Marinobacterium aestuarii: one gene and its partner. Each later gene encodes a partner of the first gene's protein in a complex. Links are inferred from orthologs where the notes say so. Each region holds a gene or a part of one and is shown on either strand. Other genes may lie near its edges.

Region 1 (8,189 bases):
ATTGCCGACCTTGGCAATGCGCTTGCCCAGCAGTGCGTTGATCAGGGTGGACTTGCCGACGTTCGGAATCCCCATGATCATGGCCCGTACCGGCCGCCCCTGGGCCACGCGGGACGGTACCAGCTGCTTGCACAGCTCCGGCAGGCGCTTGATCAGCTTGCGGTTCTCGGTATCCAGCGCCAGCGCCTGCACCCCGTCCATGGCATTGAAGAACTCCAGCCACTGGGCCGTCACGTCCGGGTCGGCAAGATCGGACTTGTTCAGCAACTTGATAACAGGTTTGCCCTTGCGCAGTGAATCCACCAGCGGATTCTCGCTCGATTGGGGCAGGCGGGCATCCAGCACCTCGATCACCACATCGATCTCGTCCATGGTCTTGGCGATCTCTTTGCGTGCCTTGTGCATGTGCCCTGGAAACCAATTAATGCTCATCTTTACCCTGCCCTGTTCGAAGGCCGCCTATTATAGCCTTGTGGCGCCAAAGCGATACTCCCGTGGCCCTATCAACCCTATCGGTAAACGCCTATTTGCGTATACACTTCTGGGTTGTAACTCGAGAACAGGGAGAATGGCGGGAAAATGGACAGAACTCCTGATGACCAGTGTCTGCTTGTAGCCCGTCAGCCGATCTTCGATCAGCATCAAAAGGTCGTGGCCTATGAGTTGCTGTACCGGCCCGATGATGAAGGCACCGGCGCTACACGACTCGAAGGATCTGCCCCCAACGGCGAAATCATCCTCAACATCTATACCAGCATTTCCGATGCAGGCTCCGTGCGGCGGGTACCTGCCTTCGTACCGGTCAGCCGCGAACTGCTGCTGTCCGGTTATTTTCCCGACTTGCCCAGCAAGCAGGTGGTTATCGAGCTGCAGCCCGGCACTGAACCGGATCAGGATTATGAGCGCGCGGCGCTTAAACTGGTAAAAGACGGCTATCGTCTGGCGCTGTGCAATTTTAACTACAGCCCCAAACACGACAACCTGCTGCGGGCCGCCCAGATCGTCAAGCTGGACGTGCGCCTGTTCGGCGAAGATCAGCTGGATCAGCAAATGAGCCTGATGGCGCCTTTCAAGGTGGCCTTTCTCGGCGAGGGCATCGACAGTTTCGAGCAGCTCGAGCGCTGCATCGACATGGGCTTCAAGCTTTATCAGGGCGGTTTTCTCAGCAAACCCAAGCTGGTGCAGGAGCGCCGCGTCAGCGCCCAGCAGTTCACCCTGCTACAACTGATACAGGAACTGCAAAAGCCTGCCACCACGCCGTCCAAGCTCGAAGCCCTGATCATTCGCGACCCGGTACTGACCTTCAAGCTGCTGCGCATCGTCAACTCCGCCGCCTACGCCCTGGTACGCAAGGTGGAGTCCGTCGCCCAGGCGGTGGTACTGTTGGGTCTGGAGCAGGTAAAAAAGTGGGCCACGCTGATTTCCATGTCCGCCAACAAGGACAAGCCCGAAGAACTCTCCCGGGTGCTGCTGATTCGCGGGCGCATGTGTGAACTGGTGGCCATTACCCAAAACCTGCCCTCGCCCACCAGCTACTTTATGGCCGGCATGATGTCGGGCCTGCACGCCATGCTGGATATCCAGCAGGAATCCATGCTGGCCCAGGTACCGCTCGGAGATGACGTCAAAACCGCCATCCGCGGCGGCGAAGGCCCCATCGGCGACGTACTGAAAAATGTAATCAACTATGAAAACGGTGACTGGGACCGCCTGCCGGTAGACTTCAACAGCGCCGCATACGACTGGGCCTACCGCGCCAGCCTGCAGTGGGCGCAGGAATCCATGCAGGCAATGCACGAAGACTGACAGGTTTCATCCACCCCGCCACCTCGCACAGAATTTATCGACGGAGAAACAGCATGAGCCAGGCCCACGGCCTCTTTTTGGAAGATCTGGAAATAGGCCAGAGCGAATCGGTCTTCAAGACCGTCAGCGATCAGGATATCCGCCTCTTTGCCGAAATCACCGGCGATACCAATCCGGTTCATCTGGATGAAGAATTCGCCGCAAACACCCCGTTCAAGAGCCGCATCGCCCACGGCATGTTCAGCGCAGGACTGATATCCGCCGTGCTGGGCACACACTTGCCGGGCCCAGGTGCAATCTACCTGGATCAGAGCCTGAAGTTCCGCTTGCCAATTTACCTCGGCGACGAAGTCGAAACCCGCGTCACCGTCACCGATATCAATTTGCGCCGCGGCCGTGTCACCCTCAGCACCGAGTGTTTTGTCGCGGGCAAACGTGTCACCCAGGGCGAAGCCGTGGTGATGGTCGACAAGAAGCCCTGAGGACAACCGCCATGCTGATCCATCCCGACAAGTCGCTGCTGCTGGTAATAGACGTCCAGGAAAAACTGCTGCCCGCGGTTGAAGCACCGCAGCAACTGCTGGACAACTGTCGCTGGCTGCTGGAGATCGCCGCTCAGCTCAAGGTACCGGTACTGGGCACCGAGCAATATCCCCAGGGCATTGGCCATACACACCCGCATCTGGGCGAGCTGATCCCCAGCGAGGCCATGCTGGAGAAAACCCATTTTTCCTGCATGTCGGAGCCGGCCTGCGACGCCGGGATCAACGCTGTTGCGCGCGAACAGGTGGTGGTGATCGGTATTGAAGCCCATGTCTGCGTACTGCAAAGCGCCATCGAACTGCGCCTGCAGGGTCGCGACGTCTTTGTGGTTGCCGACTGCATTGCATCGCGCAACCCACAGGACAAGGCGTTTGCCATCGAACGCATGCGCCAGCTGGGCGTCCATATAGTGAGTCGGGAAATGGTGGCGTTCGAATGGATGCGCAAGGCCGGCACCGACAGCTTTCGCCATATCAGCCGCACTTACTTGCGCTAGATTACTTGCGCTAAATTACTTGCGCTAAATCGCGACGCTAAAAGTCTGTTCTAAATCACTGCAGCAGATACTAAAACGCGCCCCCCAGGTGCGCGTTTTACGTTTGAGCTTTACTGCATAGACTAGCCTGGCACACGGGCGACATGGCGCACAAAGTCATCGGCCGCCATCACACCCACCACCGTCAGCTGCGGCAGCAAGGTGCCATCGGCGCCATAGAACAGCAATGCCGGCGGACCTATAACGCCATACTCCCGATTCAGCACCTTGGCCGCTTCGTCATTGGCCGTCACATCCACCTTGATCAGCTGATAGCCGGACAGCGCCTGGCGCACGCCATCGTCATTGAAGGTCACATACTCCAACTCATAGCAGGACACGCACCACTCGGCAAAGAAATCCAGCATGACCGGCTGGCCATTGCGCCGTGCCTGTTCCAGCAAGGGCTCCAGTTGCGCCATGGACGTGACCTTCTGAAACGGCAGTGCCTGGGCCGCAACGGACTGGCCACCAGACAGTCCCTGCAACGGATACACCAGGCTGCGACTGCCAGCAAAGAGCCCCACCATCAGTGCTACACCGTACACCAGTAACACCAGCCCGACGCCCTTCCAGAGGCGGTGCCAGCCGCCATTCACATCGGGCAAACGATCCAGTGCATTCATGTAGACCGCCGAGACCACCAGCACAATCGCCGTCAGTGCCATGGTTAGCTGATCGGCAATGATGCGGTCCAGCATCCAGATGGCCATCAGCAGCAACAGCACACCAAAACCTGCCTTGACCGACACCATCCAGGCTCCGGCACGGGGCAGCAGCTTGCCCGCCGAAGCACCAATCAGCAGCAGCGGAACGCCCATGCCAAGACTGAGGGAGAAGAGCCCGAGGCCGCCGAGCACCGGGTCACCGGTCTGGCCGATATAGATCAGGGCACCGGCCAGGGGCGCCGCCATGCAGGGACCGACAATCAGCGCCGACAGCAGTCCCATGAACGCGACACCGCGCAGACTGCCGGGCTTGCCACGGCTGCTCGCCCGGGTCAGCCGACTCTGCCAGCTGGCCGGCAGCTGCAGTTCGTAAAAGCCGAACATCGACAGCGCCAGCAGCACGAAGATGCCGGCAAAGATGGATACGATCCAGGGATTCTGGAAGCCCGCCTGAATATTGGCGCCAAACAGACCCGCCAGCACCCCCGCCAGGGTATAGGTGGCGGCAACCGCCAGTACGTACACCAGCGACAGACTGAAGGCGCGCCCCGTGGTCATGCGCGCACCATGGCCGGCAATGATGCTGGAAATAATGGGAATCATCGGAAAGACGCAGGGCGTGAACGCCAGCGCCAGTCCGGCAAGGAAGAAGGCCCCCAGCGTAACCGTGAGACTGGCGTTTCGCAGCAGGTTGGCAAACCGGTCCTGCTCGCTGACGGGCCCATCCAGAGCGGCCGTAGTTGTGACAGCGCTCGTTGCATAACTCCTTGTCGCAGGGGCAGCAACGGCCTGGGTGACAGACGGTACAGCTGCAGTTGCTGTAGTTGCATCGACTTCGGCATTGGCGCTGCTATCAGCAGCCAGTACGGCGATCGCCGCCACCTCTATATCCTGGGTCACGGGCGGATAACAGATCCCCCCCTCCCAGCAGCCCTGATAGGTCACCGCCAGGGTATCGTCGGTGCCAGCACCGGTCAGGCTTGCCAGCTGCAAATCGACCTCGGCAAACTCGTGATAGACCCACACCTTGCCAAACAGCGGATCGTTTTTCTCCAGTGCCGGCGCATTAATACGCTGCACCACCTCAGAGCGCTGCGTGGTACTGCTGAATGCCATGCGATCGCGGTACAGATAGTAGTCCTGCGCTATGGTCCAGAGCAGCTTGACCCGACCATCCCCCAGGGGCTCAACGTCCAGCCTGAAAGCTTCATCGACCTGCAGGGGACCATCAGCCGCAGCAAAGGGATTTTTGTCAAACAGACCCGCCTGTGCCGCAAAGGCAAGCGGCAATAGCAGCATGAACCCAAGACAGCGACGTACTAATACAGAGAAATAACAGTGCACGGGATTCCAGTTTCCACAGATTGATCGAAATGGCAGCCAATAGACCACGCAGACGCCTATGAGTTCGCTATCAACAGCTTAGCGCTGAGCACTATTGTATCACCGGCCCGGAACAGGGGCCTGTTTGGGCTTATAACCGCCTGACTTATGTGTTAAAAAGATTCGCTAAGATGTAATAAAGAAGCAGCACACCACTGCTGCAGGGAAAGGGCATGACTGATATCCGCGTAGAAGACCTGAATATTGACTCCCACTCAGTGCTCATCACACCCGATGCACTGAAACAGAAGCTGCCGATCAGCGATGCCGCGGCCGAAACCGTAATGGAAGGCCGCAAGGTCATCCGTGACATCCTCGACAAAAAGGATCATCGCCTCTTTGTTGTTATCGGCCCCTGCTCCATCCACGATCCGGTCGCGGCCATCGAGTATGGCCAGCGCCTCAAGGCACTGGCCGAGCAGGTCAAGGACAGTCTCTATCTGGTCATGCGCGTCTATTTTGAAAAGCCCCGCACCACCGTGGGCTGGAAAGGCCTGATCAACGACCCGCACATGGATGACTCCTTCGACATCGAGGAAGGCCTGCACATTGCGCGCAAACTGCTGCTGGATCTGTCGGAAATGGGCCTGCCACTGGCCACCGAAGCTCTGGACCCGATTTCGCCGCAGTACATGCAGGATCTGATTGCCTGGTCCGCCATTGGCGCCCGTACCACCGAATCCCAGACACACCGCGAAATGTCTTCGGGCCTCTCCTGTGCCGTGGGCTTCAAGAACGGCACCGATGGCGGCCTGGCCGTCGCTATCAACGCCCTGCAGTCCGTCAGCCACCCGCACAATTTCCTGGGCATCAACCCCAGCGGTGAAGTCTCCATCATTCGCACCAAGGGCAACCAGTACGGCCACGTAGTGCTGCGCGGCGGCAACGGCAAGCCCAACTATGACTCGGTCAACGTGACCCTGTGCGAACAGGCTCTGGAAAAAAACAGCCTGGCCCGCAACATCATGGTGGACTGCAGCCACGCCAACTCCAACAAGGACCCGGCCCTGCAGCCCCTGGTGGCCGAGAACGTCGCCAATCAGATTCTGGAGGGCAACAAGTCTCTCGTCGGCCTGATGATCGAGTCGAACCTGGGCTGGGGCAGCCAGTCCATTCCGGCGAATCTGAGTGAGCTCAAGTACGGCGTGTCCGTGACCGATGCCTGCATCGATTGGGACACCACCGAAAAGAGCATTCTCAAGATGCACGCCCAGCTCAAGGATGTCCTGCCCAAGCGCTAAACGCATATCCCGGCTCATATCCCAGGCGCCGCCCTGGGGTAAGGCCTGAGATACGATCCTTAAGCAGCGCTGGCCCGAAATTCCTTTCGGGCCAGCGCTCTACTCCGCAATTGCGGCGTTATAGAGCCCCGCCCTTTCGCCCCTGTCTTTACGCAACAGCTGCCTGCTATCTGTTAGAGCGCACCACAACAGCGTCGCCACGTCGCGTGCATACACTGCCATGCAGGACGCAAAAACGCGTTCGGTACTTCGCCGGACAATCAGGTGCACTTCTGCACAGACGCTAAAACGCTAAAAAGACAAAGCCGGCAACCGCCTGGTACTGCTTTGGGGCAGTCAGACACAGGGCGCTGAAATAGAACAGAACAGAACAGAAAGTGGAATGCGGAGAATCAGACAGCAGAAAATACAGGCAGCTCGGGGAGCTTGCCCAACCTGCAGAACCCAGGCCGGGCAACAACAGATGGCAGCTCTTACTTGGTCTGGGCGTTGCCAGCCATGGCCGCAGCCTCATCTCGAGCGATGTTCTTGCGCAGGAAATTGATACCTACAACAACAAAAGCCACGCAGCCCGCAATGATCAGAACGCTAGGAGCAAAGGAAACCAGGCTGTATTTGTCGATCAGGGTCATGGAGCTAAACCTCATAATAGTCTGTTTTTTGTACAAATCTGGCGCGAATTATAAGGAAAGCGCCGGATAAGTCCAGCGCCAACGGCACCTTAATCCTGCTCCAGACGTTTCACCAGGCTACAGGTGTCCCAGCGCCCGCCCCCCATCGCCTGAACATCGCCGTAAAACTGATCCAGCAAGGCGGTTAACGGCAAGCGGGCGCCGTTGTTGCGCGCCTCGTCGAGGGTAATGCCCAGATCCTTGCGCATCCAGTCGACCGCAAAGCCAAAGTCGAACTCGCCGTCGAGCATGGCTTCATGGCGGTTATCCATCTGCCAGGATCCCGCGGCGCCATGACGAATGACGTCAAACACCGCACGCCCGTCCAGCCCCGAGCGCTTGGCAAAGTGCACCGCCTCCGCCAGTCCCTGCACGGCACCTGCAACGCAGATCTGATTGACCATCTTGGCCAGCTGTCCGCTACCGGCAGCACCGAGCAGGCGAATCGACTTGCCATAGGCCGCCATCACCGCCTCCACCTGGGCGAAGGCATCAGCAGCCCCACCGCACATGATGCTGAGCTGGCCATTCTGGGCTCCGGCCTGACCGCCGGACACGGGCGCATCAATAAAGTGAAAACCCTGTGCCTGCGCCGCCAGATCCAGTTCACGGGCAACATCCGCCGATGCCGTGGTGTGATCCACCAGCAAGGCGCCGGCTTTCATGCCGCAAAACGCGCCCTGCTCCCCCACAACCACCTGGCGCAGGTCAGCATCATTGCCCACACAGCTAAAAACGATATCGGCACCGGCCGCGGCCTGGGCCGGGGTATCGGCCAGGGTGCCACCGTACTCTTCGACCCACTGCTGCGCCTTGGCCCGGGTGCGGTTATACACACAGACGTCGTGGTCAGCTTTTTGCAGATGGCCTGCCATGGGGTACCCCATGGTACCCAATCCCAGAAATGCCAGTTTCATGTCATATCCTATGCACTGTTTGCGGGCCCCTGTTATGCCATATTTCGACCCCGCCTGACCAGCCAGGCAGCGACGGTGACGCCGCGTGGCTGGCCTGCTAAGCTGGCCCCACCGGACACAGAGGATGTTGCCATGAAGTCGATCCTGCTGGGCCTCGCCCTTGCCGCTGAAATTGCCATTAGCAGCCTGACGCCCGCCAGCGCGGCCGAATCGGTATACGAACTGAGCTTTGCCGATCTGCAGCGCAACCCTGCGCCACTGGAGCAATACCACGGCAAGCTGCTGCTGCTGAATTTCTGGGCCACCTGGTGCCCACCCTGCATCCGCGAAATGCCTTCCATGACACGGTTACAACAGCACTTCGACAGCACTGATCTGGCGGTGGTCGCGGTGAACGTCGGTGAAAGTCCCGAGGCGATAGCCAA
Region 2 (3,263 bases), 1.6 Mb from region 1 along the record:
CGGCGGACGCCGTAGGCTCGGCACCTGCGCCGGCACCGTAATACAGCGTCTGACCCACGGCATCGCCATCGACCATGACCGCATTCATTACGCCTTCAACATTGGCCAGCAGCAGCTGCTTGGGGATCAGCGTCGGATGTACACGCAGCTCGACACCCGCGTCCGTACGACGGCTGATACCCAGATGCTTGATGCGATACCCCAGCTCGTCGGCATAGGTCACGTCGTCCTGGGTGATAGCGCTGATGCCTTCGGTGTAGGCCTTATCGAACTGCAGCGGAATACCGAAGGCGATGGAGGCCAGTATGGTCAGCTTGTGGGCTGCATCAATACCCTCCACATCAAAGGTCGGATCGGCTTCGGCGTAACCCAGCGCCTGGGCTTCGGCCAGTACATCGGCGAAGTCACGGCCCTTCTCACGCATTTCGCTCATGATGAAGTTGCCGGTGCCATTGATGATGCCCGCCAGCCAGTTGATCTGGTTGCCGGCCAGGCCTTCACGGATCGCCTTGATAATGGGGATACCGCCGGCGACCGCCGCTTCGAAAGCCACGATGACGTTATTTTTCTGCGCCGCTTCAAAAATCTCGTTGCCGTGCACCGCGATCAGCGCCTTGTTGGCGGTAACCACATGCTTGCCGTTTTCGATCGCCGTCAGCACCAGCTTGCGGGCAACATCATAGCCACCGATCAGCTCAACCACGATATCGATTTCCGGATTGGTCGCAACCGCGAAAATGTCGGCGGTAATGTCAATGCCGCGGGTATCAGCGTTCGGGTTTTCACGCCGCGCTCCCACCTGGGCTACGACTATATTGCGGCCTGCACGACGGCTGATTTCGTCTCCATTGCGCTGGAGTACATTGAAGGTGCCGCAGCCTACGGTGCCAAGACCGCAGATACCAACTTTAACCGGTTTCAAATCAATACCTCACTCGCTGTTGAGTCGATCCGGATGACCTTTCGTCATCCGCGGTAAAAATGGGTGGGTATTATAACGGGTGTTGGACCTGACTTGGATAGGGATATACAGAAGATACAGGATGAATTTGCCGAACGGCAGATCAGGGAAGGACAAACAGACAGCAAGTGACACGACTAAACCGTGCCACCTGCAGACGCAATTTTACTGCGCCAGACCGAGCATCTGAGCCAGACGCGCCGCCGGCATGTAGCCCGGAACCAGGCTGCCGTCTTCAAAGACCAGCGCAGGCGTACCGGTTACACCCACCTTCTGCCCCAGTGCGAACTGATCCATTACCGGCGAATCGCAAACCTGAGCCTCGATGGTTTCACCATTTTTAACCTTGGAGAGGTTCTCGGCACGCTGATCCGGCGCCGAACACCAAACCGACTGCATCTTGGTAAAGGCTTCAGAGCGTTCGCCAGCACGCGGGAAGGCCAGGTAATCCACCTGAATACCCATGGCATTCAGCTTGGGAACTTCTTCATGCAGCTTGCGGCAGTAGGGGCAATCGACATCGGTAAACACGGCTATCGTCGCCTTGACCTCACCCTCTGGCTTGAAGGAGATGCGATCTTTCGCATCGACACCCTCGATAAGAGCAACCCGCTGGGTATTCAGACGCGCTTCCGTCAGGTTTACAAAACCCTTGTCATCACTCAGCTTGTAGAGCTGACCCAGCATGAAATACTCGCCTTTGGGGTCGGAATAAAGCACTTCGCCGGTACCCAGAACCACTTCATAGATACCCGGAATTTGCGCCTGGGTAACGGATTCAACCGGAATACGGGCATCAACCTTCATCAACTGCTGGGAAATGATCTCGGTAATCCCGGCATCAGCCTCGGCTGCCTGCAACGTGCCACTGAAGCCCAGCACCAGAAGGGCACTCAGGATAGATTTATGCATAAAAACCCTCAATATCAGTCGATGTTTATAGACCCTCTCAGACGAGACAGGCACTAATAAGTTCCCCGGCGCCGCTAGCCCCGCGGATGGTGCTGACGGTGCACGGACTGCAACCGGTGCTGCGCGACCTGAGTATAAATCTGCGTGGTAGAAAGGTCACTGTGCCCCAGCAGCATCTGCACTACTCGCAGATCAGCGCCATGATTCACAAGATGGGTGGCGAAGGCATGACGCAACACATGGGGAGACAAGGGCTTGTCGATACCGCCGGTCAGAGCATGCAGCTTGATGCGATGCCAGAATGTCTGGCGCGTCATCTGCTGCCCGCGCCGACTGGGAAACAACACCTCAGACCCGGCTTCAATCAGCTCCCGCCGCGCCTGCGCCAGATAACGCTGTAGCCAGTACACAGCCTCATCACCCAGCGGCACCAACCGCTCCTTGTCACCCTTGCCAACCACCCGCACCAGCCCCTGGCGCAGGTTCACCTGACCACAGGACAGGCCCACCAGCTCCGACACCCGCAAACCGGTTGCGTACAACACTTCCAGCATGGCCCGGTCCCGCAACCCCAGCGCATCATCCAGCGGCGGCGCTGCCAGCAGCTGCTCAACGTCTTCCTCGGTCAGGGTTTTGGGCAGGGGGCGGGCACGGCGCGGACTGTCGATCTGCAGCGTCGGATCATCCGTCAGGCGCTCCTCGCGAATCCAGTAGCGGTAAAAACCACGCAGACAGGACAGCAGGCGCGCCGTGGAGCTGGCCTTGAGCCGGGCTTCGAGTCGCCAGTCGAGATGGCGCCGCAACAGCGACCGATCGGCCTCAAGCAAGGCAGCACCCTGATCATTGAGCCAGCAGGCAAAAAGACTGAGATCACGCCGGTAGGACGCCAGCGTGTTGGCACTGAGACCCTTTTCAAGCCAGATAGCATCGATATAGCGCTCTATGGCGCGCTGATCAGCCACATCCGGCGAGCGCCGGCGCAGACGGCCGTCGCCTTCGACATCAGCCACGGTACCCTTAACGCCAGACGGACAGTTCTGCGACCTTGTCAGCCGCAATCGGGAAAATTGCCACTCCGCGGTCCAGACGCTGTTCTACTTCCAGGTTGCCCCCGGCCACCCGCACCAGAGTGCCCTCGATACGACGCCCAAAATAGGTACGCAGCTTGACCTTCTGCCCGGCATAACCGTGCACCTGCTGCACCGCGGTGGGCTTGTAGGTTTTTTCCGCAGCCTTCGCCTTGACCACTATCCCCGGCATAACCTGAACCACATCAGGATCAATAATGACAGCCACCTGCCCCGGCTCAGGCCTGGGCTGCTCCAGCTCGATCACCAGGTCTTCCTGGGGGGCGCGCTTTTCAACCACACCGGCGGTCAGATTTTCAGAC

Evidence for each region.
Region 2: the proteins of dsbD (region 1) and A8C75_RS02500 are in contact, whole or in part, in a crystal structure (PDB 1JZD), measured with the Escherichia coli proteins. The link is inferred for Marinobacterium aestuarii from one-to-one orthologs.

The regions. Positions count from the first base shown.
Region 1 is NZ_CP015839.1:2,151,996-2,160,184, reverse strand. What follows is about bases 2,433-5,381. They hold dsbD (protein-disulfide reductase DsbD), read right to left. Parts: upstream 4,897-5,381; coding sequence 2,968-4,896; downstream 2,433-2,967. Other genes in these bases: A8C75_RS09490 (3-deoxy-7-phosphoheptulonate synthase), read left to right, coding at 5,109-5,381; A8C75_RS09500 (hydrolase), read left to right, coding at 2,433-2,845. Also shown: ribosome biogenesis GTPase YlqF, read right to left, coding at 1-432; A8C75_RS09510 (EAL and HDOD domain-containing protein), read left to right, coding at 580-1,806; A8C75_RS09505 (MaoC family dehydratase), read left to right, coding at 1,860-2,288; more of A8C75_RS09500, read left to right, coding at 2,300-2,432; more of A8C75_RS09490, read left to right, coding at 5,382-6,176; A8C75_RS23780 (hypothetical protein), read right to left, coding at 6,650-6,808; A8C75_RS09485 (NAD(P)-dependent oxidoreductase), read right to left, coding at 6,898-7,764; A8C75_RS09480 (TlpA disulfide reductase family protein), read left to right, coding at 7,897-8,189. UniProt on the Escherichia coli protein: Required to facilitate the formation of correct disulfide bonds in some periplasmic proteins and for the assembly of the periplasmic c-type cytochromes.
Region 2 is NZ_CP015839.1:577,348-580,610, reverse strand. What follows is about bases 1-2,793. They hold A8C75_RS02500 (DsbC family protein), read right to left. Parts: upstream 1,874-2,793; coding sequence 1,127-1,873; downstream 1-1,126. Other genes in these bases: xerD (site-specific tyrosine recombinase XerD), read right to left, coding at 1,948-2,793; A8C75_RS02505 (homoserine dehydrogenase), read right to left, coding at 1-922. Outside these bases: more of xerD, read right to left, coding at 2,794-2,883; A8C75_RS02490 (hypothetical protein), read right to left, coding at 2,891-3,263. UniProt on the Escherichia coli protein: Acts as a disulfide isomerase, interacting with incorrectly folded proteins to correct non-native disulfide bonds.